Regions from separate parts of the Symbiopectobacterium purcellii genome, predicted to be linked through region 2. Evidence: predicted binding sites of a transcription regulator. Region 2 holds the regulator's gene; each other region holds the start of a gene.
What was found. Region 2 encodes CRP, which controls carbon source genes, mostly activating them, when cyclic AMP is high. Its sites were predicted from a motif close to ATGTGANNNNNNTCACAT; they were not measured.

Region 1 (10,158 bases), 350 kb from region 2:
GACCCGGCGGGCATTGCCTGCGAGCCGTTCTTTCAGTGGGTGATTGAAGACAACTTCGTCAACGGGCGTCCCGCATGGGAAAAGGCGGGCGCAGAGCTGGTACAGGACGTACTGCCGTATGAAGAGATGAAACTGCGCATGTTGAATGGCAGCCACTCTTTCCTGGCGTACCTCGGTTATCTGGCGGGTTATGCACACATCAGCGACTGCATGCAGGACGAGGCGTTGGTCAACGCGGCACATCACCTGATGCTGCAAGAGCAGGCGCCCACATTGCGCACGCAGGGAGTCAATCTGGCGGCTTACGCTGACGCACTGTTGCAGCGTTACCGCAACCGTGCGCTGAAGCACCGTACCTGGCAAATTGCCATGGACGGCTCGCAGAAATTGCCACAGCGCATGCTGGATTCGATTCGCTGGCATCTGGCACACGGCAGCCGTTTTGACATGCTGGCGCTCGGTGTAGCTGGGTGGATGCGCTATGTTGGCGGCGTAGACGAGCAAGGGAACGCGATTGATATCAGCGACCCGCTACGTGATGTGCTGGCTGATGTGGTGCGTAACAGTGCTCAAGGAGAAGCCCGCGTACAGGCCTTGCTGGGGCTGGAGGCTATCTTTGGACCAGACTTGCCGCAGCAGCGCGAGTTTGTCGCGACAGTGACCCGCTACTATCAGTCACTGCTTCAGCATGGGGTGAAACAGACGCTGCGCACGCTGGTCTGGTGATCCCTGTTTTCGGATTGATGACAAAATCACTTCACGCCTCGTCATCCCCGCCTTCGCGGGAATCACTGTGGGATTAGGGCCATTTGTTAGCAACCTCCAACGTTATCCGCACAGCGGATAACGTTTTTACGTTTAGCGCCGCGAAAAATATGATGGAAAAGGGGGGTAGGCAAAGCATTAGCATGTATCATGACGGGTAATACTTTCGAATAGTTAAAAGCGATGTATGGAAACTTCCTTTCAGATCAACAGCAATGAGCCGGTCAATCAGCAAATCTATCGTATCTTGCGTAAGGATATCGTGGAGTGCGCGATTCCGCCGGGTAAGTTACTGTCAGAAAAAGAGATATCAACCCGTTTTTCCGTTTCGCGCCAGCCGGTGCGTGAGGCGTTTATCAAACTGGCGGAAGCGGGACTGGTGCAGGTATTGCCGCAGCGCGGTACTTTCGTGATGAAAATTTCGGAACAACGGGTGGCGGATGCGCGTTTTATTCGCCAGGCGTTAGAGTGCGCCATTGCGCGCCGGGCCGCAGAGTTCGTGACCGATGAGCAATTGCTGGTGCTGGAGCACAATCTACACCGGCAGGAATTGGCCGCGCAGAATGAGCAGATTCGTGAGTTTCTCAGCTTGGATGACGATTTTCACCAACTGCTGATGCAGGTGGCACGCTGTCCATTGGCGTGGGAAACCATCGAATCAATCAAAGCAACCATGGACCGGGTACGCTTTCTCAGTTTGAGTCAGGTTTCTCCACCGCTGAATCTGATCAAGCAACACTACCTGATTTTTAATAGCCTGAAAGCACACGATCCTGATGCGGCAGAAGCAGCAATTCGCGAGCATCTGCAAGAGATGGTCTATTCGATCACGCCGATAGCCGAGCAAAACCGCGATTGGTTCGATCACCCTTAACGGGGGGATAAAGAGAGTATTCTTGCATCGGGCGTGTTAACACGCCCGAAGGGAGACGAAAGCCGTGTCAGGCGCGGCCCAAACGCATCAGCTCATCAGGGGAAAAGTATTCGCTGACCCCGTTGAGTTGCACGCATTTGGCTTTACGAACGTCTTCTCGTTTCAGCTTATCTGCATGAATGGCAGCAATGGTACCCACCAGACGAGAACCGTTTTGCATTACACGACAGCCCGTTTCAAGCGGGTTTCTGTATCTGTCATACGCTGTGTACATAATAACCTCCTTCGTTGACTACAAAAAACCGCTATCGATCCTACTGCCGAACGGCGGTCATCGCCAAGGTAAAGGGGGGTTTATGCATAATCTGTATATAAATCCTGGCGTTATTTCCTGAGGTAAATAACGCCAGGAGATAACGGCGGAGCGATCAGGGTTTGGTGGGGATTTGTCGAAAGCGCCAGGCGATATGCAGCGTGTTCACCAATACCAGCAACGCGGTGATGATGAACACCCAGCGAAATCCCATCATGGCGGACACGCCGGAGCCGAGTAACGGGCCTGCGACATTACCCAGATACATAAAGGATTGGTTGTAACCGAAAATCCGCCCGGTCACCTGCTGGCTGCTGTATTTCAGCAGCAGCGCCTGTGTGGCTGGCATCAGTGCGCCATCGGCGAAGCCTAGCAGGAAACGCAGTATCCCCAACTGTAGCGAATCACTGATGGTGGACATCAAACAAAACAGCAGCACACAGGCGCCCAGTGCGGCGATCAGGATGCGATGTGCGCCGATTTTGTCGCCAAGACGGCCCAACCGCGGTGCTGATAGCAGCGCTGAAACGCCGGGAACAGCAGCGATCACGCCGCTGAGAAACGCGAGATTATTGGTGTCTGGCGTAAGTTCGCGAATAAATAGTGTCAGTATTGGGCTGATGGAGCCGTTAGCGAGCTGAATCATCATGGTGGTGATGAACAGGCTGACAATCAACGCCGGGTAGGGCAGGGAAGAGAATACGGCTTTGCCACTAAGACGATTCGCTTTGGTGACCTTGATAACGCCTTCTTTGATGGAGAACAAGGTGATCAAAAAGCACATGAACAGCAAGGTGGCAGTGATAAAGAACACCACGCGCAGCCCGACGTGGTCGGCGAGAAAGCCACCGATCAGCGGGCCGATAATCACGCCAGCCACCTGACCGGTGGAAAGCGTACCCAGTGCCCAGCCGCTTTTTTCACGCGGGACTTGCGAGGCGATCAACGCCATGGCATTGGGAATATAGCCAGAGGTCAGCCCCATCAGAGTTCGCAGGATAAACAGGTGCCAGACGTTGCTGGCCATGCCCTGTAGCGCCATGACGATGGCCATGCCGAGTGCAGCGCGCAGCAGCATCAGCTTGCGCCCTTTGCGATCCGCCAGACTGCCCCACAGCGGCGCGACGATGGCCGAGACCAGAAACGAGGAGCTGAAAATCAGCCCGGACCACAAACTCAGTGATGCGTGGTCGGTGACGCCGAGCTGTTCAATATAGAGCGGCAGGAACGGCAGTATCTGGCTCATGGCAAGGCCAGTAAAAAAGCATCCCACCCAAGCGGCGTATAAATTGAGTTTCCAGGTTTCCATGGCGTCCTGCATGCCGTCGCAGCGCGGCAGCGTTACGGGTAAAACGGCGATATCGGCGCGATATTGGCCGTTGAGCGAACTTGCCTTCACGGCTACAGCCGGGAAACTATCACGCTAGGTGATTAAAAGTTCATCATATTTCAATACGATAACATAACGGACGCCGAGATGAGCTATTTGCACGTGTGAATATCGCCAGTTTCTGAACGCCATGTTGCGTATACAAAAAAATTTTGTGATGTGTGTCACAAAAACTTGCGTTTGGATTATGACGAGCGTACACTCTGTTAACAGAAGACAACATCACCTGCAACTTCATTATCGGTAACGTTAAAAAAGCCAAAAATCGTGCGTAAATTACTGAAAAGAATCCTGGCTGCTTATGTTCTTGCCCACAAAGATGTTCCGCCGGGCGCTATGTACTGATAGCCATCGCAAATTAAAAAAAGCCGTGAAAACGGCTTTTTTTATGTCTAACGATCCAACCTCAAAGCGCATCAGCAATCGCACGGCCTAAGGTTTCTGTATTGCCGCTGCCGCCCAAATCCCGAGTTAACGGTGCCTGTGTCGGCCCTTGTGCCAACACGGTTTCGATAGCCTGTAAAATCGCGGCCCCCGCCTCTGCGTGACCCAGATGCTCCAGCATCATGGCACCGCACCAGATTTGACCAATCGGATTGGCCAGGCCTTTGCCAGCGATATCCGGGGCAGAACCGTGCACCGGCTCAAACAGGCTGGGGAACGTGCGCTCAGGGTTAATATTGGCAGAGGGAGCGATGCCGATGGTGCCGGTGCAGGCAGGGCCAAGATCGGACAGGATATCGCCAAACAGGTTACTGGCGACCACCACGTCAAACCAGTCGGGATGCAGCACAAAGTTGGCGGTGAGAATATCGATATGGAATTTATCGACTTTCACCTCTGGGTAATGCTGCCCCATTGCGGCAACGCGCGTATCCCAGTATGGCATGGTGATCGCAATGCCGTTGGATTTGGTGGCAGACGTCAGGTGTTTGCGCGGCCGCTTCTGCGCCAGTTCATAGGCAAATTTCAGGATACGATCGACGCCGACGCGAGTCATTACGGTTTCCTGCATCACGATCTCACGTTCCGTGCCTTCAAACATCATGCCGCCGACGCTGGAGTATTCCCCTTCGGTATTTTCGCGCACCACGTAGAAATCAATATCGCCAGGGTTGCGATTAGCCAGCGGGGCTTTGACGCCGGGCATTAAGCGGCACGGCCGCAAGTTGACGTACTGATCGAAATCGCGGCGGAATTTGAGCAGCGATCCCCAGAGCGACACATGATCGGGTACCACCTCTGGCCAGCCAACGGCGCCAAAATAGAGGGCATCGAAGCCTTTCAACAGCTCAAACCAATTATCCGGCAACATTTTACCGTGTTTGAGATAGTAGTCGGCGCTGGCAAAATCAAACCATTCCCACTGTAATTCAATGCCAAACTGCGCGGCAGCGCGCGTAACAACGCGTACCCCTTCTGGCATAACTTCTTTTCCGATGCCATCCCCAGGGATGACAGCAATTTTGTAGCGCGGTACGGACATAAGGGTATTCCTGTTTTTCTATTAGCGGACCCTTACGAGTGTATTTCTTGTAAAAATGATGAACAATAAGCCTTACGGGAAAGCTATTATTGAATTAAAGGTAACAATCGATGCGGGAAATGAACGATCTGCTGTTTTTCAGTCGCATTGTCGCGCTGGGTAGCCTGACGGCGGTCGCCAGAGAAAGGGGGCTGTCTCTTCCTGCTATCAGTAAACGGTTAAGCGCGCTGGAACATCGACTCGGCGTGCAACTGATTCAGCGTACCACCCGGCGTTTAGAGTTGACGCTGGAAGGGCAACTCTACAGCGAAGGCGCACTTCCCATCCTCAATGACATTGCCGAACTGGAGAATGCAGTCAGCCGTAGCCAAATGACGTTACGCGGCAAGCTCACGGTAAACGCCTCGTTTGGCTTTGGTCGACGTCATATTGCCCCGCTGGTGTCTGCATTCTCCTTGCTGCATCCTGAATTGGAGATACAACTGCAACTGTCGAGTCAGCCCATCAATATGCTTGATGCCGGCATTGATATTGATATTCGCGTGGGCACGCCCCCTGATTCACGTCTAATTGCCCACAAACTGCGTACCAATCACCGTATCCTGTGCGCATCACCTGATTATCTGTCCAAGCGCTGCATCTCACGTACGGTGGCGGAGTTGGCCGGGCATAACTGTCTGGTGCTGCGCCAGTATGAAAGCGATTATGCGATGTGGCGCTTTTACCGCGACGGTCAGGAGTTTAGCCATAAAGCTGAAGGCAACCTGTCGAGTAACGACGGCGAAGTGGTGATGCGTTATGCGCTGGATGGGCGAGGTCTGCTGTTACGTTCAGCCTGGGATGTTGAACCTTATCTGGAGCAGGGCGCATTAGTGGCTTTGTTGCCAGACTTTACAACGCAGGATGCAGGCATTCACGCGGTCTATCAGCAACGGCGTCACGTTCCCGCCAGAATCACTACTTTTGTCCGCTATCTTCAGGCAGAAATGGCTGTCTAGATTGAAACGCAGTCGCGTTTTATTAAAGACGCTCAAATCTCCGATCGCTATGGTATCAATTTTAATCCCTTACGCTCGGCAGAGGGTCGCCGTCAATACGGCGATGATCGGTCTTGTGTCATTTGGGACATTTATCGATGCCTGCGCACAGGTACAATGTTGTTAAAAGGAAAGAGTAAAAAACCCACAGCCTTGTGCACAGAGTCTGGCAGTACGGCAGCGCGATGGATGCGTACTGTAAGTGTGACCAGGAGGGTGAAACAGCACGGTTTTGATTCAATTCCTAATAGGGGTGGTATGACGATGGTTAAAGCAGAAGAAGCGGCGATGGAGATTCTTGTCAATGCGGATGAATCACGCAGCCTGTGTCTGGAGGCGTTGCAGGCGGCACGCCACGGAAAGGTTGAACAAGCCAATGCGTTAATGACTCGCGCAGATCGGTTTGCAAGAGTGGCGCATCAGGTTCAAACGCAGTGGGTTGCACGAGAAACCGTTGTGCCGATGACATCTATTATGGCGCATGCACAAGACCACTTGATGACGTCATTATTGGTGCGGGAGTTGGCGAACGAAATGCTGTATTTATACCAGAGTTAACACAGGGCACGATGTGTCGGCGGGTGGGAATAGGCCTGTACCGCCTTTAAGCAGGACGGTACAGGCAGTGATGCGTTGATTAGCGGGTGGCTTTGATTGCCGCGACCAACGTGTTCATCTGTTCGCCGATCAGTGCCGCAATTTTTTCGTCATGCAAGTTGCCCTGATCGTCAAAACCGCCAGCAAATGCGTTAGCAAACACTTCCGGCTTGTTAAGCGGTTGCAGATTCAGGAACACGGCGCTTTGGCGCAAATGATACTGCGCGCGTGAGGTCCCCATACCGCCGCCCGCCCCCATCAGCGCTACGGGTTTGCCGCTCAGCGGTTGGCTATCTGGCAGTCGTGAAAGCCAGTCGAGGATGTTTTTCAATGCTGGTGCCACGGAGTAGTTGTACTCGGTGCAGGCAAAGACAAATCCGTCAGCCTGTTGCGCCTGACGCGCGATGCGCTGCACGGCAGCGGGGATCTCGGTCAGATCGGCATTGTAGAACGGTACATCCAGCAGATCGGCGATCTCGAGGGTGGTATCCGCTGGCACAGCGGCTTGCGCTGCGCGCAACAGCCCTTTATTCGCAGAGGCGCGGCGCAGGCTGCCCGCGATGCCCAATAGTCGTAGGGTGCTCATGGTATTTCCTTAAAATTCAGCATCAATATCAACAACAGAAATCAGCTTGTGGTTCACAAACTCTTTAATGCCCAGTCCGGTTAGTTCGCGCCCATACCCAGAACGGCGGATACCGCCAAACGGCAGATCGGCCTTCACGCGGGTTGGGTGGTTGACGTACACCATCCCGGTGGACAGGCGAGCGGCAACCTCAGCCCCGTGTTTGCCGTTACGGGTGAACACTGAACCCCCGAGACCGAACGGTGAATCGTTGGCAATACGTACCGCATCATCTTCATCTTTAGCACGGAACAACATAGAGACCGGGCCAAAAAATTCCATATGGTAGGCGGGATTGTCCGGCGTAACGTCGGTAAGTATAGTCGGCTGTACGAACGCACCCTGGGTCGGCACTTTCGGGCCCACTTCCAATGCGGTTGCGCCATGCGACACCGCCAGTTGAATCTTCTGTCTTACTTCATCAGCGGCCTGTTGGGAAGAGAGCGGGGCCAGCGTGGTGTTCTCATCCAGCGGATCGCCGGTGCGCAACGCAGCAACGCCCTGGGTGTAGCGATCGAGAAACGCGTCATACACGGCGTCTTCAATGATCATACGTTTGGAAGAGACGCACACTTGCCCGCCGTTCCAGTGGCGGCCAAACACGGCCCACTTGACGGTTTTCTCCAGTTCGGCATCTTTCAACACCACGAAAGCATCGGCACCGCCCAATTCCAGCGTGGATTTTTTCAGGGCAAGTGCGGCCTGCTGGGCAACGGTGGCGCCCGCGCCTTCTGAACCGGTCAGGGCTACGCCCTGCACACGCGGATCGTTGAGGATCATTTCAATGTGCTTGCGGGTGGCATACAGATTAGTAAATGCCCCTTTAGGCAACCCGGCGTCATGCATCAGTTTTTCAAAGCGGGCTGCACTTTGTGGCACGTTGGAAGCATGCTTCAACAGAATAGTGTTACCGGCAGAAAGTTGCGGTGCGATGATGCGTGCGATCTGATAGTAAGGGAAATTCCACGGCTCGATAGCGAGCAGCACGCCCAGCGGTTCGTGCACGATCTGCGCGGTCGCTTCTTTCGGGTTGGCGACTGGCAGCGTTTCGGGGGCCAGCAGCCCTTCCGCATGCTTAACGTAGTACTCGAAAATTTGAGCGGATAGTTCCACTTCTGCTCGAGCTTCTGCAACCAGCTTGCCCATTTCCAGCGTCAGCAGTCGTGCCATTTCTTCTTTATGTTGACGTAGCAGTGTGGCAGCTTTTTGTAGAATGGCCCCTCGGGTGGAAAACGGGGTTTCTTTCCATGCCAGGAAAGCGTTGTGTGCTTGGCTGATGGCGTCAGTGACTTCTGCGTCAGTGGCGTCGGGGAACGTTTTAATGACTTCACCCGTGTACGGGTTGATAGTGGCATATCCCACGGTAAACCTCCTGAAAACAAACTGTTCAAGATGCCCGTCCTACTTCAAATTGCAGATGCGTTGGCTGCGCTCACTCACCCGAATCACTTACTTGAGTAGGGTCATCGGGATTCCTTCACTTGCCGCGTTACGAGACTCATCAATGAGTCTCGCCCTAAAGGGCCAGCGCAAGCGCTGTTCAAAACGTTAACGTTTTGTCCTGCAACTCGTATTATTTAGGGCATATGTTACTTAGTAAGGTATCAACTGATAATTCACACCGTTTCAGGTTGCTCCACAGAAAACAGTCGGCTCCTGCCAGCATAGCGATGGCGAGGAGGCTGCGGAGTCACCTCTGACGCCGCGATGGTGAAGCGATGCTATCCCGACGTCATCAAGCTATAATACGCCTAGCTAAAAACAATACAATATTAACCGCATTGCGATACAGTTTTGAGGCAAGTGATGAATAAAACGGCAGGGATACAGGTTATCTCAAGAGCAATCAAAATATTACGGCTGCTGCATGAGCGTGGCACGAGTCTGGGAGAACTGGCGCGTTTGACGGATCTGCCTCGCTCAACGGTGCAACGTATTGTCGATACTCTGGCGGCTGAACATTTGGTCGAGTGCGGTGAGGGCGGTGTGCGGCTGGGCTGGGGTATCAATGAGTTGGCGAGAAATGCCTATTCTGACGTGGCAGCGCAGTTGCGTCATCCGCTTGAACTGCTGTTTGAAAAGACGCGTGAAACGGTCGATATTTCGACCTTTCATGGTCGCGAGGTGATCTTCCTTGACCGGATTATCAGCGATCAGGCGGTGCGTGTGGTGCCCATACACGATCGTCCCAAGCCGGTATATGCCATGGCGAACGGCAAGGCGATGTTGTCGCTATTAACCGATGCGCAAATTACGGCACTGCTACACGATCAGATGCCTGCGTTAACGTCCCAGACGCTGGTTTCACTGCCCGTGCTGCTGCAACAAATAGCAGAAGTGCGCGCCGATGGCTTTTCTTATGACAGGGAAGAGCATGCGGAAGGCGTCTGTGCCGTTGGGATTGCCCTGCCGGTACCGGGAAGACCGGCGCACGCCTTGTCGGTGGTGCTTCCTTCCTATCGCTTTGCTGCTCGCCTTCCGGCTATTCAGCAGGCGCTGGAAGAGGTGCGGCAAATGTGCCTGTGTATCCTTTCCCCGCGCAGCAAGTAACCGACGCACAGATTACAGATGTTAATGGCATATAATGCATGTATAATTAATGTGGAATTATATGCTTTTCTTATGGCTAATGTGAGTCGATCATGAGGTCAGCAGCAGTGCCAACAAAAAACAATCCGCTGGCAACGGCACATACCTTAAAGGATGATATTTACGGGCTGGCGCTGGGCGTGATGTTTATTGCCGTCGGCCTGAACCTGCTTAAATTTTCTGGCATGGTGACTGGCGGTATTGCCGGCATCGCACTGCTCATCTCTTACTATCTGCCGCTCTCTATCGGGTTGCTGTTCACTCTGGTCAACATCCCGTTTCTGGTGTTTTGCTATTTCAGCATGGGGCGGGCTTTCACGATAAAAACGCTGATTGTCAGTATCACACTGGGGCTAGCGACCCAGGCGGTACCGATGTTAATCACCATCAGCTATCTGCATCCGCTGTTCGCCGCCTTGGTGGGCGGCACCTTTATTGGCATGGGGATCCTTTCCCTCGCGCGCCATAATGCGTCTGTTGGC
Region 2 (10,158 bases):
GCCTGGTACTGGCACTGGTCGTGTGGCAACGCCCTAACCTGCTGTTGCTCGATGAACCGACCAACCACCTCGATTTGGACATGCGCCAGGCACTGACAGAAGCGTTGATCGATTTCGAAGGTGCGCTGGTGGTGGTCTCCCACGATCGACACCTGATCCGATCCACCACGGACGATCTCTATCTGGTGCACGATCGCAAAGTGGAGCCGTTTGATGGCGATCTGGAGGATTACCAGCAATGGCTGACGGACGTGCAGCGCCAAAACAGCGCCGCTGAATCCATCGATAAGCCCACCTCAACCAACAACGCACAGGCGCGCAAGGACCAAAAGCGGCGCGAAGCAGAGCTGCGCACTCAAACCCAGCCGTTGCGTAAAAAGATTGCTCAGTATGAGCAGCAGATGGAGAAACTCGCCGAGGCGTTGGCAAAAGTCGAAGCGCGTTTATCAGACAGCGAACTGTACGACCAAAGCCGCAAAGCTGAACTGACGGGATGTCTGCAACAGCAGGCCACACTCAAAGGCGAACAGGAGGAGGCAGAAATGGCCTGGCTGGACGCACAAGAGCAGCTAGAACAGATGCTGAATGAGGGGTAGTAAAGATATTCTCAGAAAAAATGGCGCGGGTTTAGTTTTCGCCTTTTGGTTTTTTGTATTTCCTGCGCGTAAAAAATTACGCTCAGGTGGACGTGACCGCCGGATGAGCGACATGGATGTCGCGAAAGCCTGCGCCGCGTCAGGAACGCGTCGCAGGCGGTCCGAACAGTGGGCACGAACGCCGAAGGCACCGCGCAGCGGCGTGATTTCTCGCGACAAGCCAGGGGTCACGGGGCGACGGCGATTGAGCCGCCCCGTGTCGGGCGCACACTGCAACAGTTGCAGAAAAAGAGGCTGGTTTACGCGCACGAAACCTTCGCGATACTCACATTGAAAAACAAGCCCGTCAGTGCCAGATCAGCAGTACACAGGCCGCGGTAAGCACGCCCATCGAGACGTTAAAAATCACCCATGCTTTGCGGCTACGCAACAAACGGCCAATCGCCGTACCGAAGCCCAGCCAAATAACGCCAGAAATCAGATTAACCAACACAATGCCAAAACTTATCAGCAGCACCGAGTGGTTATAGCCGCTGCCCGCCAGACTGAAACTGGCGACTGAACCCAGCGCCATCAGCCAGGCTTTGGGATTGAGAAATTGAAGCAGCCAGCCTTGATACAGTCGCAGCGGCTGCGGCGGTGGTGCGCTCGCTTCCAGCCGTTCATAGGCCGCTGTCGCAATTTTCCACGCCAGCCACAGCAAATAGAGACTACCGAGCACTTTCAGTATCAGGTGCAACGCAGGATAGAGCAGGATCATGCCGCCCACACCAAATGCCACCAGCAGTAAAATGCTCTGCATGCCGAGCATGATACCCACCATCAGCCACAGCGATCGCATAAAGCCGAAGTTCGCACCGGAGGTTGTCAACAGCATGTTATTCGGGCCAGGCGTGATCGCCGCCACCCAGAGAAACGCCAACATCGATAAAAATAAGCCCTGTTCCACGTCTTGACTGCCCCTTGTCCCCACCGTTACGGTATGATTTATTGACCTGACTGAGCGTTAGCCCGTCTGTTACACCGCAATGCTCGCTGAGCGGCGCAAGCAGGTTAGCGCAGTGTGATGAATATCGCACAATTATTTCCCGAGGTCGTTCCGATTCCCATGCAGTCCTCAACATTTCGCCCGTTACGCGGGGCTGATAACCCGCATGTACAAACGCTGTTGCCGCGCCTGATTCGCCGTCGTGCTCGCTTGCAGCCAGTGTGGCAACAACTCGATCTGCCTGACGGCGATTTTGTCGATCTGGCTTGGAGCGAAGCGCCGCAAGGCGCATGCCATAAACCCCGCGTGGTGCTGTTTCACGGTCTGGAAGGCAGCTTTCACAGTCCCTATGCGCACGGTTTGTTGCAAGCGTGCCGTCAACAAGGCTGGCTGGCGGTGATTATGCATTTTCGCGGCTGCAGCGGCCGTCCCAACCGTCTGAATCGTATCTACCATTCGGGTGAAACGGACGATGGCAGCTATCTGCTACGCTGGATGCGAGATACGCTAGGCGACGTGCCAACCGCTGCCATTGGCATTTCTCTGGGCGGCAATATGCTGGCTTGCCTGCTGGCTAAATGGGAAGAAGCCCGGTTGCTCTGCGCTGCAGCGATTGTCTCCGCGCCGTTTCATCTCGACGCCTGTAGCCGCAGAATCGAACAGGGTTTTTCACGTATTTATCAGCGTTATCTGGTAGGACAGTTGAAACAGAATGCCCGGCGTAAGCTGGCGCGCTACCCGGGTTCGTTACCGATTATTCCGGCACAGTTGCAACGTATCAAGGGATTGCGTGAGTTTGATGATGCGATCACCGCCCGTATTCATGGTTTTCAGGATGCTGCCGACTACTACCATCAGTGCAGTGCACTGGCGTTGCTGCCCACCATTCGCACGCCAACGCTTATCATCCATGCGCAGGACGATCCTTTCATGACACCCGAGGTGATCCCAAACATCAGCCACCTGCCCGACACTATCGAATACCAACTGACAGCGCACGGCGGACACGTCGGGTTTGTCGGCGGTACATTACTGAAACCGGAAATGTGGCTGGAACAACGCATTCCGGACTGGTTCACGCGCTTTTTATCGGCGGACACCGCAGAGGCAATAGCATGATGATTCCCTGGCAGCAGCTTGATAGCGATACCCTGCAAAATATCATTGAGTCCTTTGTGTTACGTGAAGGCACGGATTACGGCGAACAGGAGCGCTCACTGGAGGAAAAAGTCAGGGATATACGCCGCCAGCTTGCCTCCGGTGATGTGGTGCTGGTGTGGTCAGAGCTGCATGAAACGCTGAATATCATGCCTCGCACCCAGCTAAATGAAAATACGCCGTAGCGTGATAAATCACCGTTTCCTGACGTGCGGGGGGTCGTCTTGCGTCACCGGGTCTGTTATACAGTGAGAACCATGTTAGCCAAATGCCTAATCCGACGGAGTGCAACCGCATGTCGCAACAACACCCGATCATTGCCGTTACCGGCTCCAGTGGAGCAGGCACCACCACGACCAGCCTCGCGTTCAGGAAGATCTTCCAGCAGTTGCAGATAAAAGCCGCTTCACTGGAAGGCGATAGCTTTCACCGTTATACCCGGCCAGAGATGGACATGGCGATTCGCAAAGCGAAAGATTTGGGCCGCCATATCAGCTATTTCGGCCCAGAGGCCAATGATTTCAGCCTGCTTGAGCAGGCGTTTATCGAATATGGCCGCAACGGTACCGGAAAAACGCGCAAATACCTGCACATCTATGATGAGGCGATCCCCTACAATCAGGTGCCCGGCACCTTTACCCCGTGGGAGCCGATGCAGCATCCTACCGATATGCTGTTTTATGAGGGGCTGCACGGTGCCGTGGTCACTGACCAGTACGATGTTGCCCAGCACGTTGACCTACTGGTCGGTGTGGTTCCCATCGTCAATCTGGAATGGATTCAAAAGCTGGTGCGCGATATCAACGAACGCGGTCACTCGCGTGAAGCCGTGATGGATTCTGTGGTGCGTTCCATGGAGGATTACATTACCTATATCACGCCGCAGTTTTCTCGCACCCACATCAACTTCCAGCGCGTACCGACGATTGATACCTCAAACCCCTTTGCGGCCAAGGCGATCCCTTCGCTGGACGAGAGCTTTGTGGTGATCCATTTCCAGGGCGTCGAGCATATTGACTATCCCTACCTGCTGGCCATGCTGCAAGGCTCGTTTATTTCACACATCAATACCTTGGTGGTGCCGGGGGGAAAAATGGGGCTCGCCATGGAACTGATCATGGCACCGTTGGTAAAACGGCTGGCAGAAGGGCGTAGCGCGGGCTGAGATAAAACACACGCAGCCCGCCAGAAAACGATGCGACAACGAAGAAAGCTATTCGACTATGAAGAAACTAGGCGACAGCGACGATTTCGTGGCTATGCGTGACCTTCACCGCCTTTTCTAACATTAGCGCCACTGAACAATACTTCTCCGCCGACAGCGATACGGCTCGTTCAACCACCTTATCCGTTAGCCCTACGCCCGTGACGACAAAATGCAGGTTGATATGGGTAAACAGACGCGGCGTTTCTTCACGACGCGTGGAGGATAATTTGACTTCACACCCGGTAATGGTATTGCGGCCCTTTTGCAAAATGGACACCACATCAATGGCGCTACAGCCTCCTGCCGCCATCAACACCATCTCCATCGGACTGGGCGCTTTATCGCCAGCATTGCCATCCATCAGGATCTGATGCCCGGATGACGACTCACCGAGAAAGGTCAGATCTTCGACCCATTTTACGCGCGCTTGCATCCACAACTCCTCAAATTTATTCGAAAATTACTCACTGTTATATATAAAAACCGCCGATAACTAGAGCTTAATCATGCTGAAGCGAGACAACACAAGACAGGCTCGTCAAGCTGTGTTACAAACAGGAATAGAATCCGTTCCTTCAGTTTTAAGCTGACGGTCAGAACGGGTCGTGACGTCGCCATACAGAGGCCAGTATATTCCCTGACGTCAGTCCGCCAACACGGAATTTTTACTACTAGCACGTTAATACGCCGTACAGGGAACTCTGAACCCTGTAATTTGCGCAGTGAATTACAACAGAGGATAACAGCGAATGGTTCTCGGCAAACCGCAGACAGACCCGACTCTTGAATGGTTCCTTTCTCATTGTCATATTCACAAGTATCCATCGAAGAGCACGCTAATTCACCAAGGTGAAAAGGCAGAAACGCTTTACTACATCGTGAAAGGCTCAGTAGCTGTGCTGATCAAGGATGAAGAAGGCAAGGAAATGATCCTCTCCTACCTCAACCAGGGGGATTTTATTGGAGAACTGGGCCTGTTCGAAGAGGGCCAGGAACGCAGTGCATGGGTACGGGCAAAAACTGCCTGTGAAGTCGCTGAAATCTCCTACAAAAAATTCCGTCAGCTGATCCAGGTCAACCCGGATATTCTGATGCGTCTTTCCTCACAGATGGCGCGTCGCCTCCAGGTGACTTCCCAGAAAGTGGGCAATCTGGCCTTCCTGGATGTCACGGGCCGCATTGCACAGACGTTGTTGAACCTGGCGAAGCAACCCGATGCCATGACGCACCCGGATGGGATGCAAATCAAGATCACGCGTCAGGAAATTGGTCAGATTGTTGGCTGTTCCCGCGAAACGGTAGGCCGTATTCTGAAAATGCTGGAAGATCAGAATCTGATCTCGGCACACGGCAAAACTATCGTGGTATACGGCACACGCTGATACCCTCAGCGCCGTTGAGACAAAAGCACGTTGTGCACTGCGCAGCGTGCTTTTGACAAGTCTAGGCTACTCCGCTTTCACCACCGCTTCGACCGCCCGCGCGAACCGCGCCATGCCCTGATCGATATCTTCCAGATCAATCACCAGCGACGGCACAAAACGCACCACGTTAGGCCCAGCGACCAGCACCATCACGCCTTGCTCTGCGGCAGCGGCAAGGAACTTACCCGCCTGACCGTGCCATTTCGGCTTCAGTTCTGCGCCAATCAGCAGGCCCATACCGCGAATCTGTTCAAAAATACCGTGCTCTTCATTAATCGCCTGAAGAATCGAGACGAAACGCTCGTGGCGTGCTTGTACACCGGAAAGCACCTGTGGGGTATTGATGGTGTCCAATGCGGCTTCAGCCACCGCACAAGCCAGCGGGTTACCGCCGTAGGTAGTACCGTGTACGCCAACGGTCATCACCGAGGCGACCTCTTCAGTGGTCAGCATGGCGCTGATGGGGAAACCGCCGCCCAACGCTTTCGCCGTGGTAAGAATATCCGGCGTCACGCCATAGTGCATGTAGGTAAACAGCTTGCCGGAACGTCCCATGCCGCTTTGCACTTCATCAAACACCAGCAGAGCGTGATGCTGATCGCACAGCTCACGCACGCCTTTGAGGAATTCTGGCGTGGCCGGTGTAATGCCACCTTCACCCTGAATCGGCTCCAGCACCACGGCACAGGTGTGGTCATCCATCACCGCTTTTACTGCGGCCAGATCGTTGAACGGCACGTGCACGATATCGGCCGGTTTTGGTCCGAAGCCATCAGCGTATTTCGCCTGGCCACCGACCGAGACAGTGAACAAGGTGCGACCGTGAAACGCATTGTAGAACGCAATGATTTTGGTTTTATACGGGCTGTGGCGCTTAATCGCATAGTGACGAGCTAGCTTGAAAGCCGCTTCGTTGGCTTCAGCTCCAGAGTTAACAAAGAACACGCGTTCGGCAAAGGTGGCGTCGATCAATTTGCTGGCCAGACGCAGCGCGGGCTCATTGGTAAAGATATTGCTGGTGTGCCACAGCGTTTCGCCCTGCTGCTTTAACGCCGCCACCAGCGCAGGGTGGCAGTGACCTAATGCCGTTACCGCAATCCCACCAGCAAAGTCGATGTACTCGCGCCCTTGCTGATCCCATACGCGACTCCCTTTGCCTTTAACAGGCACAAATTGCGCCGGTGCGTATACGGGTAGAATCACCTTGTCATGCGTCGCCCGGGTTACCGCCTTTGAATCTGTTGTCATTTGCTTTCGTCCACACCGCTTAAAGTGAAAATATAATCATCAAATATGCATAAAAAATCAATACACAAGGTTATAAAATAGCGCGTTATGACAGTCCGTTTTATCGCAACCGGTGCTGATAACCTCAGGTATTAAGGAAATTCTGCAACAATTGATGCCCTTGCTCACTCAGAATGCTCTCCGGGTGAAACTGCACCCCTTCTAACGGCAAGGTACGGTGGCGTATTCCCATGATTTCATCACGCTCACCGTCACGCTCCGTCCAGGCCGTAACATCAAACGCAGTAGGCAAAGAGGCAGGGTCAATCACCAGAGAGTGGTAGCGCGTCACCGTCAATGGCAGCGCCAGCCCGCTAAAAACGCCGCTCCCGGTGTGCTGTATCACGGAGGTTTTGCCGTGCATCACCTCACGCGCCCGCACTACGCGCGCACCAAATGCCTGCCCCATCGCCTGATGACCGAGACACACGCCCAGAATGGGCAGTTTGCCTGCAAAATGGCGAATCGCCGCCAGAGAAATACCCGCGTCATCCGGTGTACAAGGACCGGGGGAAATAACCAGATGCGTAGGAGCCAGCGTTTCAATGTCCGCCAACGTCAGGGCATCATTGCGTTTAACCAATACCTCTGCGCCCAGTTCACAAAAGTACTGGTAGAGGTTGTAGGTGAAGGAGTCGTAGTTATCGATGAGTAGTAGCATGGGGCAAGTTTACGCGAAAAAGAGATGCTGTAGGCTACTGTGCTTGTAGGTATTTAGGCAATGAATAACTTTTTATTATTATTTTTCAATAAATTATGCGAGTAACAAAAAACCGGACACCTCAGTGCCCGGTTTGCAAGTGTAGTGTGAAATGCGATGATCTAAACCATTGGCCTGACATAAACCCAAAGGGTAAAGGCAACTCCTGGTGCCCAACCGCTATTGGATGTATGAGCGCTCCGGCAGCGATAAATCCCCCGTTGTGCGAAACATAAACGCCTACAGGATAAAACACGCTATTCGGAGACCACGGCGCCGGATTTTCCGTCCGCCACCACCGCCACCACCACCGCCGCCACCACCGCCACCGCCACCGCCACCGAAGTTAACGTCGAAGGCAGAATAAAACCAGCACCGGTGTTCGCCACCATCCATACGGAGAGAATAATATGATGGCCTGTTTTATTTGTCGGCAATTTGATGGTTTGTGTCGGCAGAGTATTGAGAGGCGGAGTCCGATTTATAACGCTGGCAAAAGGTGCATCTTCAAAATCTGCGCGTGTCGCTCTCCGCGTGGGATCCCAGCCATTTCGAGTAATGAAATAGCGATAACCACGGGTGGCATGCACAACCGTATGATTCCAACTAATCGGTAAATATTGGCCGGATTCAACGTTGGTTCTTGGCCATCTCACCCCGTGCCTCATCTCCAATTCATCATCGGTGAGGTTTACGATGTCACGATTATTCGCCGTTTGGCCACCACTAAATATCCGACCATCAGGCACGGGCGATGCCACCCCAGGAAAGATGTGGATTGAATCCGGGAATGGCCCGCCTTCACCAGGAAACCAGACAAGATTCGCAGAACTGTTTCCGTTGGTGAAAAGAGGAAAGTTCTTCATCCCCTCCATTTCACTTGCCGGCCATCCATTCGGTAACCAACCTCTGCTTACCGCGAAACCAGTTCGGCTTACTGGAGAGGAAAGCCAACCATGTGCGGGTGTTATTACCGGCCCCTGATAGCAAGGATCACCGACAGGTTCACAATAATGGCTTGCAGGTGGCGAATGTAAATCACAAGGATCAACAACAGGGCCGAGATACCCATTAGGCGACGGATAACAATCGCCATAATCCTTCTGAGGTTCGTGATATTCATCAGGCGACGTATGATCGTTACAACCCTCTTTTTCAGGATCGTGATGACCATGCGGGTTTTTCTTATCCATAACTCACCTCTCATTATTTATAAAATAACGATACATTGACAAATAAAACGCACTCAACGCTATAACTAGTCTATAGCGATGTATGTATTTTATTTTCAGCATTACCGAGTTAAATTCAAACTGAATAAATAGAATAGAAAATTCGAGAGTATATTTAGGATCGAGTAAAAAGGACAAAACCGCTCCATCTCAAACATAATTCAAGATCAAATTATTCAGTTAAGAATCGACTTTCAAAAAGTTGATATAGTACAGTCGATAAGACCTCCTTTTTTCTACAGAAAAAGGGTTTCACAGATGAAATTTAAAAAAATTAACAAATGCACTCTGGTGGGATAAAAAACTCAAAGCAGGACAAGCGCTAGACAAACATCCATTAAAAAACACTACGCGATGATAATGGTTGACTGACTAACAATTAGTATCTTTAATAAATAATTGGAAAGCACAATAATAAAAGCCGGGCACTGAGGTGCCCGGTTTACAGATTGAGCTTAATCAAAATCCAAATCGAACGCTTGGTAGAAACCCATCCCTGTATCAGCAACGATCCATACTAATAGAAGCACATGGTGACCCGTTCTATTAGGCAATGTGACGCTATGGTTAACTGTTGGGCCCATCTGTGCGATAGAAAAATTCCAAAACGGCGTCAGGGTATTATAATCATTATAAAAAGAGTTTGTACCAAGACTGAAACGTGATATCCGCTGTTGAGGATTCCAGGTAGGTGTAGTAATCCACCAAGAATAACCACGTGTCCTATGTAATGCGGTATAAACCCATTGTACATTAAATTGCTGGCCACTCGAGACACGGGTTCTTGGCCACGCCCTGCCACGTGCGTTAATCAATTCCTGATCCGTAAAGTTCACAACATCGCGACTACCGGTACGGCCGCCACTGATGATTCTTCCATCTATTGGAGGAACGGCGCTCACACTATCGGTCAAGAATCGGTTATTAGCCCAGGGAGGATTGAATGACCCGCCGACATTCTCTGGAAAGTTTTTTCCTCCTTCCATTTCATTGGCCTCCCACGTTGCTATCCACCCTTGCGAAGCAGCAAAGGCAGAACGTGACAGTGGGCTAGTCACTTGACCATGAAACAGGTCACCGTAATAATACCGATCCTGTGGAGCGCAGCAGCAATGGTCATGGTGTTCAGGATTGGGCGGAGAAGGTTGAGGTGGACAAGGATCAGGGCGATACTCATTACAAGGGTCGGGGCTATGCTCATTACCATGCGGGTTATAATCGTCAGGCTTATTCATATTATATACCTTACTATTAATAATAGATTAACATTGGGGGGCACAAATTTCGCTTTAGCAAAAGCTAACGATCTATTCCTTCTAAAAAGAGGCATGCTAAATAACTCTTCACCCACGCCTCAAAAAACCTCATATTTATCAAACATAATTTAATGAGATGAATTTCAATTAAAAGGTCTATTCAATAGAATTAAATCTGGTGGGGTTTAATATTAAAAAAAGAACAATCAATCGCAGATAAAACATCACTCCCATCGAGTCATGTCTTTACTAATAATTAGCTAACTGATGATTAGCACTTATGCAAAACCTCGAAAAATCACATTAGTGA
Region 3 (10,158 bases), 270 kb from region 2:
GCCCCCGAGTTGGATAGCTACATCGTACCGCTGTCGGTGATTGTGCTGACCTTGCTGTTTGCCATTCAGAAACACGGCACCAGCAGCGTGGGTAAGCTGTTTGCGCCGGTGATGCTGATTTGGTTTTTGACGCTGGCGGTGCTGGGCGTGCGCAGCATCATGGACACGCCGCAAGTGCTTCAGGCATTGAACCCGGTTTACGCCGTACGTTTCTTTATAGAGTACAAGTTTATCTCTTTCTTCGCGCTCGGTGCTGTGGTGCTGGCGATCACGGGGGTAGAGGCGCTCTACGCGGATATGGGGCACTTTGGTAAATTCCCTATTCGCCTGGCGTGGTTTACCGTGGTGTTGCCATCATTGGTGCTCAACTACTTTGGTCAGGGGGCGTTGCTGCTGCGTAACCCGGAAGCCATCAAAAACCCCTTCTTTTTGCTGGCTCCCGATTGGGCGTTGATTCCGCTGCTGATCCTGGCAACGCTGGCGACCATCATCGCGTCTCAGGCCGTTATCTCCGGCGTCTTCTCGCTGACGCGCCAGGCGGTGCGTTTGGGGTATCTGCCGCCAATGCGTATTGTGCATACGTCAGACATGGAATCCGGGCAGATTTATATTCCTGCGATAAACTGGCTGCTGTATACGGCGGTGGTGATTGTCATCGTCAGCTTCGAGCATTCTGGCAATCTGGCCGCGGCTTACGGTATTGCGGTGACCGGAACCATGGTGCTGACCAGCATTCTTTCTGCGACCGTGGCGGTAAAAAACTGGCACTGGCATCGCTATGTGGTGTGGCTGCTGCTGGTGGCGATGTTGTTGATTGATATCCCGCTGTTTCTGGCCAACGTGGTCAAGATCCTTTCCGGCGGCTGGTTGCCGCTGGCGCTGGGATTAATCATGTTCACCATTATGACCACTTGGAAAAGCGAGCGTTTCCGGTTGCTGCGCCGTTTGCATGAGCATGGTAATTCACTGGATGCGATGATTGTCTCACTCGAGAAAAACCAGCCGGTGCGTGTGCCGGGTACGGCGGTCTATCTCTCGCGCGCTACGCACGTCATTCCGTTTGCATTACTGCATAACCTCAAGCACAACAAAGTGTTGCATGAAAGGGTGGTGCTGCTGACCATGCGCACCGAGGCGGTTCCCTATGTGCATAACGTGCAACGCGTTACGGTTGAGCAGCTTTCCCCCACCTTTTGGCGCGTGATTGCCAATTACGGCTGGCGGGAAACGCCCAACGTGGAAGAGGTATTTCACCGCTGTTGGCAGGAGGGGTTAGCGTGCCAAATGATGGAAACGTCGTTTTTCATGTCCAATGAGTCGCTGACCATGGGTAAACGACCCTGGTATCTGCGCGTGCGCGGCAAGGTGTTTATGATGCTGAGTCGTAATGCGTTGCGCGCGGCCGATCAGTTTGAGATACCGCCGAACCGGCTGATAGAGCTGGGGATTCAGGTAGAAATTTAGTGTATGACGCCCTCAATACCGAGGGCGTCATTTTGGGGGATTATTTACCGTTCGATTTTAAGGTTTCCCCTTCCTTCAGGGCAAACAGCTCATCATCACGGGTGGAGACGCGGGCGCTGCCGTCCGGCATGCGATAAGCCCCTTCGGTGAAGCCGGAGCCGTTAAGGAACGGGGCAACGGCCTGCGGTTTGTTCTTCAGCGTGGCTTCGAGCGCCAGCAGTGCGTATGGGTCGATGCTATCAATGGACGCATATTGATATTTGGCGGAGTTCATAAAGAAGCCGTTGTGCAGATTATTGCTGACAATGTTATCGGCCACTTTTTCGGCTACGGTCAGGTAGGTTTTATCCTGCGTTGCCTGCCACAGATCGATCAGCGCAAAAATAGCATAGGGATCGCTGTTTTTGGTGCTGACATTGACGCTAACGCCTTTACCCGGCGCTGAGCCGATATCCCCCAGATCCAACCCCTTGGCGATACCGCGCGCCACTTTCCACAAATCGGCATCTTTCTCCAGCGTGTAAGCGCGAGCGTAGGACAACAGGAAATCACTGCTGGCCGGGTAGGCTTTCAGCACCGTGCCTTTCTTACCGTAGTAACCGTCACGCGGCAGCGTGTAATTGGAGAGATCGGTACCGTTGGCGAGCATCGGACGGAAGGTGTTGTTGCTTTCGTCATAGGCGTATTTGGCAAATGCTTTGAGGCCGTCCAGCGTCCATTTCTTGATATCGTCGCCGTCTTTACCTAAATCTTTCGCCAACTGTAGCTGCATCAGCGCATTCTCGGAATAGAGCGTGCTGGTGCGTCCTTTCAGCATCATGTTGCCTTCCAACGCAGCAGGCCCAAACTCTGGTCCGAACTGACGCTGAGCACGGTCACCGTATTTAGAGTTGGTGTCGCTATCATCGCTGGTTTCAGCGCGTTTTAATGCCTGAGTGAATTGGTAAACGCCCAGACCGGTTTTTTTATCGCGCGGCAATACGTACTGCTCCGCCAGCCGTTTTGCCCACACCAGCGCACCCGCTTCCTGGTTGTTTTTATACAGCAGGGAGGCGGAATAGATCAGGTCATTACCGGCGTTAAGGAAACTCAGCCCTTTGGTGGCGAAGAACGGGGGTTGCTGGGTGAAGCTGTTGTCCCACAGTTTACCAATCTCCTTACCGTACTGACCGTGGCGGCTGGTTTCCAAGATTTGCCAGTCATAAACGTGGGCATTCCAGAATGCGCGAATGAAGCGAACTGTTGCTGGCTTATCCACGGCAAACATCAATTCATAGTAGGGGTAAGCATTTTTCAGCTCATGCACTAGCTCTTTTTCACTCGGTCCTTCTGGCTGAAGCGTTTTCAAATCGACAAAACGGTGTCCCCCCCAAATCAGCAGGCCGCTTTTATCCTGATAGCGATCGAAATAGTAACGTACGCTGGTTTTGGCGCGCTGTTGATAACGCTCATCACCCGTCAGGTTAGAGAGGCCAACCAATACGCGCATAAAGTTTTGCTGAGCAGAAAAATTGGAGAGCACAGCGGTGCGCCCATCGGGGAAAATCCACTCAAGCTGTTTCCCTGTGCGCGGATCGACACCGCTTGCCAATAACGGTGATGGCTGCGTGCCGTGATAATGGTCGCCGGCTTTATCCAGTACGGTATCGGCATACTGTTTTACGATAGTTAAACGATCGGCGCTGTGCGCCTGAGTGGCGAGTGCTGCCATACAGCAGAAAGCGGCCAAAGAGAGGGATAGGTTTTTCATCATTAGAATCCTTGTTAACAAACCAGAGTTTTTCGGCAGGCGTCAGGGTGCCGTTATTGTTTAAATTGTGAGTATGGTGATGTGATCTTTAGGAAGTGAGGTGAATTATACGAAAAAAAGAAACACTGTTTTAATAAAAAAATTATCTGGTTTCATTGTTTTTTTCATTTGTGATAGCGATCAATCTTCCTAAACCGTGTTCAACGGCTATTTTCTAACCCAATGTTTTTCTTATCTCTCTTTTTTGTGATAGCGAAACGTTTCGATGATGATCACAATTCTGCAAACTCTTTTTTGCTTTATCAGGACTTTTTCTTAAACTTTACTACAAGCGAAACGTTTCGCTGTCGTTATCAAAACGAGTGAAATAATGAAAAAAGGCGTATTACTCAATTCCGAAGTCTCGAGCGTGATTGCCCGACTTGGGCACACTGACCAAGTGGTGGTGTGTGATGCAGGGTTACCCATTCCTGCCACCACCGCCCGTGTCGATCTGGCGTTAACACACAATGTGCCTACCTTTATACAGGTGCTGAGCGTGATTACGCAGGAGATGCAGGTGGAAGCGGCGATTGTTGCTCAAGAGATTATCGAGAAGAACCCAGAGCTCCATGAAGCGATTCGTGAGCATTTGCAAAAACTTGAACAACACCAGGGAAACACCATTGCGTTGCACTATGTCAGTCACGAGGCATTCAAGACGCAAAGCGGGCAGAGCAGGGCCGTTTTTCGCAGCGGTGAATGCTCGCCCTATGCCAATATTATTTTGTGTGCTGGCGTAACCTTCTGAGGCCGAGATGGAACCTTTATTACAGTTGCAGGGGATAGTAAAAACCTTTCCCGGTGTAAAAGCGCTGTCCGGTGCTGCCCTGAATGTCTATCCCGGCAAGGTGATGGCGCTGGTGGGGGAGAACGGCGCCGGTAAATCGACCCTGATGAAGGTGCTCACCGGTATTTACCGCAAAGATGCCGGTCATATTCGCTTTCTCGGGCAAGAGGTTGCCTTTAACGGGCCAAAATCATCACAGCACGCGGGTATCGGTATTATTCATCAGGAACTCAACCTGATTCCTCAACTGACGATTGCTGAAAATATTTTCCTTGGCCGTGAGTTTACCGGAGCTTTGGGGCGCATTGATTGGCAAAAGATGTACGCCGAAGCCGACAAGCTGTTGAAAAAGCTCAACCTACGCTACAACAGCCGCCGACTGGTCGGCGAGTTGTCCATTGGTGACCAGCAAATGGTCGAGATTGCCAAGGTGCTGAGTTTTGAATCCAAAGTGATCATCATGGATGAACCCACCGATGCACTGACGGATACCGAAACCGCGTCCTTATTTACCGTGATTAAAGAACTGACCGCTCAGGGCTGCGGTATCGTCTATATCTCCCACCGCCTGAAAGAGATCTTCGAGATTTGTGATGATGTGACCGTGTTGCGCGACGGTCAGTTTATCGGTGAGCGCCCGGTCAGCCAGCTGCATGAAGAGCAGCTCATTGAAATGATGGTGGGGCGTAAGCTGGAAGAGCAGTACCCAAGGTTGAATACCGTGCCGGGTGATATTCGCTTGAGCGTTACAGACCTGACGGGGCCGGGTGTTAAAGGCGTCAGCTTTACGCTGCGGCAGGGGGAAATTCTCGGTGTTTCCGGCTTGATGGGCGCAGGTCGTACAGAACTGATGAAGATCCTGTATGGCGCACTTCCTCGCACACACGGTGACGTGGCGCTGGATGGCCGTAAGGTGGTGACACGCAGTCCGCAGGATGGGTTGGCAAACGGTATCGTTTATATCTCCGAAGATCGCAAACGTGATGGTCTGGTGTTGGGGATGTCCGTCAAAGAGAACATGTCGCTGACGGCGTTGCGTTATTTCAGTCGTGGTTTTGGCGCACTTAAACATGAAGACGAACGCACCGCGGTCAGTGATTTTATCCGTTTATTCAATATTAAAACCCCCTCAATGGCACAGCCCATTGGTCTGTTGTCCGGCGGAAATCAGCAGAAGGTTGCGATTGCCCGCGGTCTGATGACGCGGCCGAAAGTGCTGATTCTCGATGAACCTACGCGCGGCGTCGATGTGGGAGCTAAGAAAGAGATCTACCAGTTAATCAACCAGTTCAAAGAAGAAGGCCTTAGCATCATTTTGGTGTCATCGGAAATGCCGGAAGTGCTGGGTATGAGCGATCGCATTTTGGTGATGCATGAAGGCCGCTTGAGCGGTGAATTTTCCATTGAGCAGGCCACTCAGGAAGTGCTGATGGCGGCGGCGGTTGGCAAGCAATATAGCGTAAAGCAGGAGTAAGTCAGACATGAGTTCCGAATCTATCACGGCAAAGCGCTGGTTCAGTAAAGAGTGGCTGTTGGAGCAAAAGTCGCTGATTGCCCTGCTGATCCTGATCGCAGTGGTCTCGTCCATGAGCCCTAACTTTTTCACGGTCAATAACCTGTTCAATATCCTGCAACAGACATCGGTGAACGCCATTATGGCGGTAGGAATGACGCTGGTGATTCTGACATCGGGTATCGATTTATCGGTTGGATCGCTACTGGCGCTGACCGGCGCAGTGGCGGCATCGATTGTTGGCCTGGAAGTGAATGCGCTGCTGGCGGTGTTTGGAGCGTTGGCGCTCGGTGCGGCCATCGGGGCAGGTACTGGCGTGATTGTGGCCAAAGGCAAAGTGCAGGCGTTTATCGCCACGCTGGTGATGATGTTGCTGCTGCGCGGCGTCACCATGGTGTACACCAACGGCAGCCCAATCAACACCGGTTTTTCTGACGTCGATGATACCTTTGGTTGGTTTGGTATTGGTCGCCCTCTGGGGATTCCTACACCAATCTGGTTGATGGTTATCGTTTTTATCGCGGCCTGGTACATGCTGCACCACACGCGGCTCGGGCGTTATATCTATGCGCTGGGCGGCAATGAAGCGGCGACGCGCTTGTCGGGCATCAGCGTCGATAAAGTCAAAATTATCGTCTACGGCTTGTGTGGGTTGTTGTCTGCACTGGCTGGGATTATCGAAGTCGCGCGTTTGTCATCGGCACAGCCGACGGCAGGCACGGGGTATGAACTGGATGCGATTGCGGCAGTAGTGCTGGGCGGAACCAGTTTGGCGGGTGGTAAAGGGCGCATTGTCGGCACGCTTATCGGCGCGCTGATTCTTGGGTTCCTCAACAATGGACTGAATCTGTTAGGTGTTTCTTCTTACTACCAAATGATCGTGAAGGCAGCCGTTATTTTGCTGGCGGTTTTGGTAGATAACAAAAGCAGTAAATAACCTTCATTCTCACGCATAGGAATTGGATTATGAATATGAAAAAACTGGCTACGCTGGTTTCTGCTGTTGCATTAAGTGCTACGGTGAGCGCCAATGCGCTGGCGAAAGAGTCGATAGCATTGGTGGTTTCAACCCTGAATAACCCGTTCTTCGTGTCACTGAAAGACGGCGCGCAAAAAGAAGCGGATAAATTGGGCTACGACCTGGTGGTGTTGGATTCGCAAAACAACCCGGCAAAAGAGCTCTCCAACGTTCAGGATCTGACCGTGCGCGGTACCAAACTGCTACTCATCAACCCGACAGACTCTGATGCCGTAGGTAATGCGGTGAAACTGGCGAATCAAGCCAACATTCCGGTGATTACACTGGATCGCGTGGCAGGCAGCGGCGCGGTGGTAAGCCACGTGGCGTCTGACAATGCGTTTGGTGGCAAAGTTGCCGGCGATTTCATCGCGAAAAAATTGGGTGAAGGCGCCAAGGTGATTCAGTTGGAAGGTATCGCCGGAACCTCTGCCGCCCGTGAACGCGGCGCTGGCTTTATGAAATCCGCTGAGAAAAACAAATTTGTCATGCTGGCCAGCCAGCCCGCCGATTTCGATCGTACCAAAGGGCTGAACGTGATGCAGAACCTGCTCACCGCACACCCTGATGTAAAAGCCGTGTTCGCACAAAACGATGAAATGGCACTGGGTGCGCTGCGTGCTCTGCAAACTGCGGGTAAAACTGATGTCATGGTGGTCGGTTTTGATGGCACGCAGGATGGTGTAAAAGCCGTAGAGGGCGGGAAACTGGCTGCCACTGTTGCACAACGTCCTGAAAAAATAGGTGAAATTGGCGTACAAACCGCTGACAAGATCATCAAGGGTGAAAAGGTACAGGCGATTATCCCGGTTGATCTGAAACTGGTTGCCAAAGAATAACGAATAACAACGACAAGTAGCGCCGCCGAAATAAGGCGGCGCTTTTAATCACTTTTGGGGCGATTTTATGAAAACGGGCAAACTTGTGGTGTTGGGCAGTATTAATGCCGACCATATCCTCAATCTGACACACTTCCCTCAACCGGGCGAAACGGTGATCGGTAAGCAATACCAGGTCGCTTTTGGTGGTAAAGGGGCTAATCAGGCGGTTGCTGCCGGGCGCAGTGGTGCCAATATTGCCTTTATTGCTGGCGTGGGTGAGGATGATATTGGTGCCCGCATTCGCGAGCAGTTGTCTCGTGACCAGATAGATGTTTCTGCCGTTGAAACCGTTGCCGATGAAACCACGGGCGTTGCGCTGATTTTTGTCAATGGCGACGCTGAGAATATGATTGGTATTAACGCGGGTGCCAATGCGGCGATCACTCCTGATGTTCTGGCGCGTCACCGGCAAAAAATCATCGATGCATCTGCCTTATTAATGCAGCTTGAGTCTCCGCTGGAGACGGTTATTGCCGCTGCGCAGTTGGCGCATCAGCACCAAACGCGTGTAATTTTAAACCCGGCTCCCGCCTGTGACTTGCCGGATGAGCTGCTGGCGCTGGTGGATATGATCACGCCGAATGAAACGGAAGCACAGCGTCTGACCGGTGTCACTGTGCAGAATGAGCAAGATGCAGCACGGGCTGCGCAACTATTGCATAATAAAGGCATTACTACCGTGCTGATTACATTGGGTAGCCGCGGCGTATGGCTGAGTGAAAACGGCCAGGGTCAGCGCATTCCCGGTTTCCAGGTTCAGGCCGTAGATACGATTGCGGCGGGAGATACCTTTAATGGTGCGCTGGTAACGGCTCTTTTGGAACATCAACCGATGCAAACCGCCGTGAAATTTGCTCATGCTGCCGCTGCCATTGCGGTAACTCGCGCTGGTGCTCAATCTTCTGTGCCGTGGCGCAATGAGATCGATGCATTTTTACACTCTCAGGGGTGACTTGTGGCCACAATGAAGGATGTTGCTCGTCTGGCGGGCGTGTCGACGTCAACCGTTTCACATGTAATTAATAACAATCGCTTTGTTAGCGACACGGTGCGTGAACGGATATTGGCGGCCGTTGATGCGCTCAACTACGCACCGTCTGCGCTGGCGCGCAGTTTGAAGATCAATCAGACGCAAACTATTGGTATGTTGCTAACGGCCAGTAGTAACCCGTTTTATGCTGAAGTGGTGCGTGGCGTTGAGCGTAGCTGCTACGAGCGCGGCTATAGCCTGATCCTGTGCAATACCGAAGGCGACCATAATCGGCTGGACCGCAGTCTGGAAACCTTGATGCAAAAGCGGGTTGATGGCTTGCTCCTGATGTGTACCGAGAACCACCGCCCCTCTTCCGAAACCATCAGCCGTTACCCGTCAATTCCACTGGTGATGATGGACTGGTCGCCGTTTGAAGGCGTCAGTGATGTTATCAAGGACAATTCTCTGCTTGGCGGCGATATTGCAACCCGCCATCTGATCGACAGCGGTTACCGTAATATCGCTTGTATCGCTGGCCCACAGGATAAAACAACGGCCTATAACCGACTGTTAGGCTATCGGCAGGCGATGCAGCGTGCCGGTTTGCACGTTCCTGATGATTACGTGGTGTTAGGGGATTTCGAGTTTGAAACCGGGTACCAGGCGATGCGTAAACTGCTGTCGCTGGCGAAAAGGCCGGAGGCCGTGTTCTGTAGTAATGATGCAATGGCCGTTGGGGTTTATCACGCGCTCTATCAGGCGGGGTTATCTATTCCAAGGGATATGGCCGTGGTGGGTTATGACGATATAGAACTGGCGCGCTATATGTCTCCGCCGTTAACCACCATTCATCAACCAAAAGATGAATTGGGGGAACTGGCGGTGGATACGCTGTTATACCGTTTGGAACATCCTGAAACCGAGCCAACGGTACTGGTATTAACGCCCGAGTTGGTGCTGCGTGAATCGGTGGCTCACCGGTAAATAGGATTTACGACGCAGTAAAATGGGGTGTTTAGGATGAAATAGCGTCATCTGTGCTGGTTTGCTATGCGATTAGCCGAAAAAACACCCACTCAGAAATAAAATTGAAATTAGCCCTTGTCAGGGCGCGAGAAGTGTCTATACTGCGCCTCCACTGACACGGCAACAGCGATACGCGGTTGTGGTAACAGTAAGAAGTAAAACAGGAAAGCCGAACGCGAAATTGAAAAATTAACGTTGACTTTTCAGCGGTGCAGCGTAATATACGCCTCCCGCGCCACGGTTGATGTGGCAACGCTCTTTAACAATTAATCAGACAATCTGTGTGGGCACTCACAGGACTTTATCGTAAAGCCTACGGGCTTAAAAAATAAAAGTCTTGAAGAGTGAACAACAGTTAATTCATTACGAACTAACAGTAATAATTCTTTGAGCATCGCTTCTCTTGCAGAAGCAAATCAAACTTTAAATTGAAGAGTTTGATCATGGCTCAGATTGAACGCTGGCGGCAGGCCTAACACATGCAAGTCGAGCGGTAGCACAGGAGAGCTTGCTCTTTGGGTGACGAGCGGCGGACGGGTGAGTAATGTCTGGGAAACTGCCTGATGGAGGGGGATAACTACTGGAAACGGTAGCTAATACCGCATAACGTCGCAAGACCAAAGCGGGGGACCTTCGGGCCTCGCGCCATCAGATGTGCCCAGATGGGATTAGCTAGTAGGTGGGGTAATGGCTCACCTAGGCGA

Region 1: the regulator CRP is predicted to act here: its motif matches at 3,495-3,512, upstream of azuC (stress response protein AzuC).
Region 3: the regulator CRP is predicted to act here: its motif matches at 3,475-3,492, upstream of rbsD (D-ribose pyranase).

Annotation. Positions count from the first base shown of each region.
Region 1 covers NZ_CP081864.1:4,244,989-4,255,146, reverse strand. The annotation lists gene K6K13_RS19755 (mannitol dehydrogenase family protein) at 1-726, shown strand, start outside; gene K6K13_RS19750 (GntR family transcriptional regulator) at 953-1,639, shown strand; gene ydfZ (putative selenium delivery protein YdfZ) at 1,707-1,913, opposite strand; gene K6K13_RS19740 (multidrug efflux MFS transporter) at 2,068-3,261, opposite strand; gene azuC (stress response protein AzuC) at 3,610-3,687, shown strand; gene K6K13_RS19730 (tartrate dehydrogenase) at 3,749-4,828, opposite strand; gene K6K13_RS19725 (LysR family transcriptional regulator) at 4,939-5,826, shown strand; gene K6K13_RS19720 (PTS lactose/cellobiose transporter subunit IIA) at 6,130-6,423, shown strand; gene K6K13_RS19715 (NADPH-dependent FMN reductase) at 6,503-7,048, opposite strand; gene K6K13_RS19710 (NAD-dependent succinate-semialdehyde dehydrogenase) at 7,058-8,449, opposite strand; gene K6K13_RS19705 (IclR family transcriptional regulator) at 8,894-9,637, shown strand; gene K6K13_RS19700 (YitT family protein) at 9,745-10,158, shown strand, end outside.
Region 2 covers NZ_CP081864.1:4,598,830-4,608,987, forward strand. The annotation lists gene K6K13_RS21450 (ABC transporter ATP-binding protein) at 1-596, shown strand, start outside; gene K6K13_RS21455 (LysE family translocator) at 943-1,545, opposite strand; gene K6K13_RS21460 (hydrolase) at 1,705-2,703, shown strand; gene K6K13_RS21465 (YheU family protein) at 2,700-2,927, shown strand; gene K6K13_RS21470 (phosphoribulokinase) at 3,038-3,907, shown strand; gene K6K13_RS21475 (OsmC family protein) at 3,975-4,382, opposite strand; gene crp (cAMP-activated global transcriptional regulator CRP) at 4,699-5,331, shown strand; gene argD (bifunctional acetylornithine/succinyldiaminopimelate transaminase) at 5,398-6,621, opposite strand; gene K6K13_RS21490 (aminodeoxychorismate synthase component II) at 6,746-7,321, opposite strand; gene K6K13_RS21495 (lytic polysaccharide monooxygenase auxiliary activity family 9 protein) at 7,618-8,553, opposite strand; gene K6K13_RS21500 (lytic polysaccharide monooxygenase auxiliary activity family 9 protein) at 9,048-9,827, opposite strand.
Region 3 covers NZ_CP081864.1:4,866,976-4,877,133, reverse strand. The annotation lists gene kup (low affinity potassium transporter Kup) at 1-1,464, shown strand, start outside; gene K6K13_RS22660 (pectate lyase) at 1,505-3,214, opposite strand; gene rbsD (D-ribose pyranase) at 3,585-4,004, shown strand; gene rbsA (ribose ABC transporter ATP-binding protein RbsA) at 4,012-5,517, shown strand; gene rbsC (ribose ABC transporter permease) at 5,525-6,493, shown strand; gene rbsB (ribose ABC transporter substrate-binding protein RbsB) at 6,523-7,413, shown strand; gene rbsK (ribokinase) at 7,481-8,407, shown strand; gene rbsR (ribose operon transcriptional repressor RbsR) at 8,411-9,412, shown strand; rRNA gene K6K13_RS22625 (16S ribosomal RNA) at 9,880-10,158, shown strand, end outside.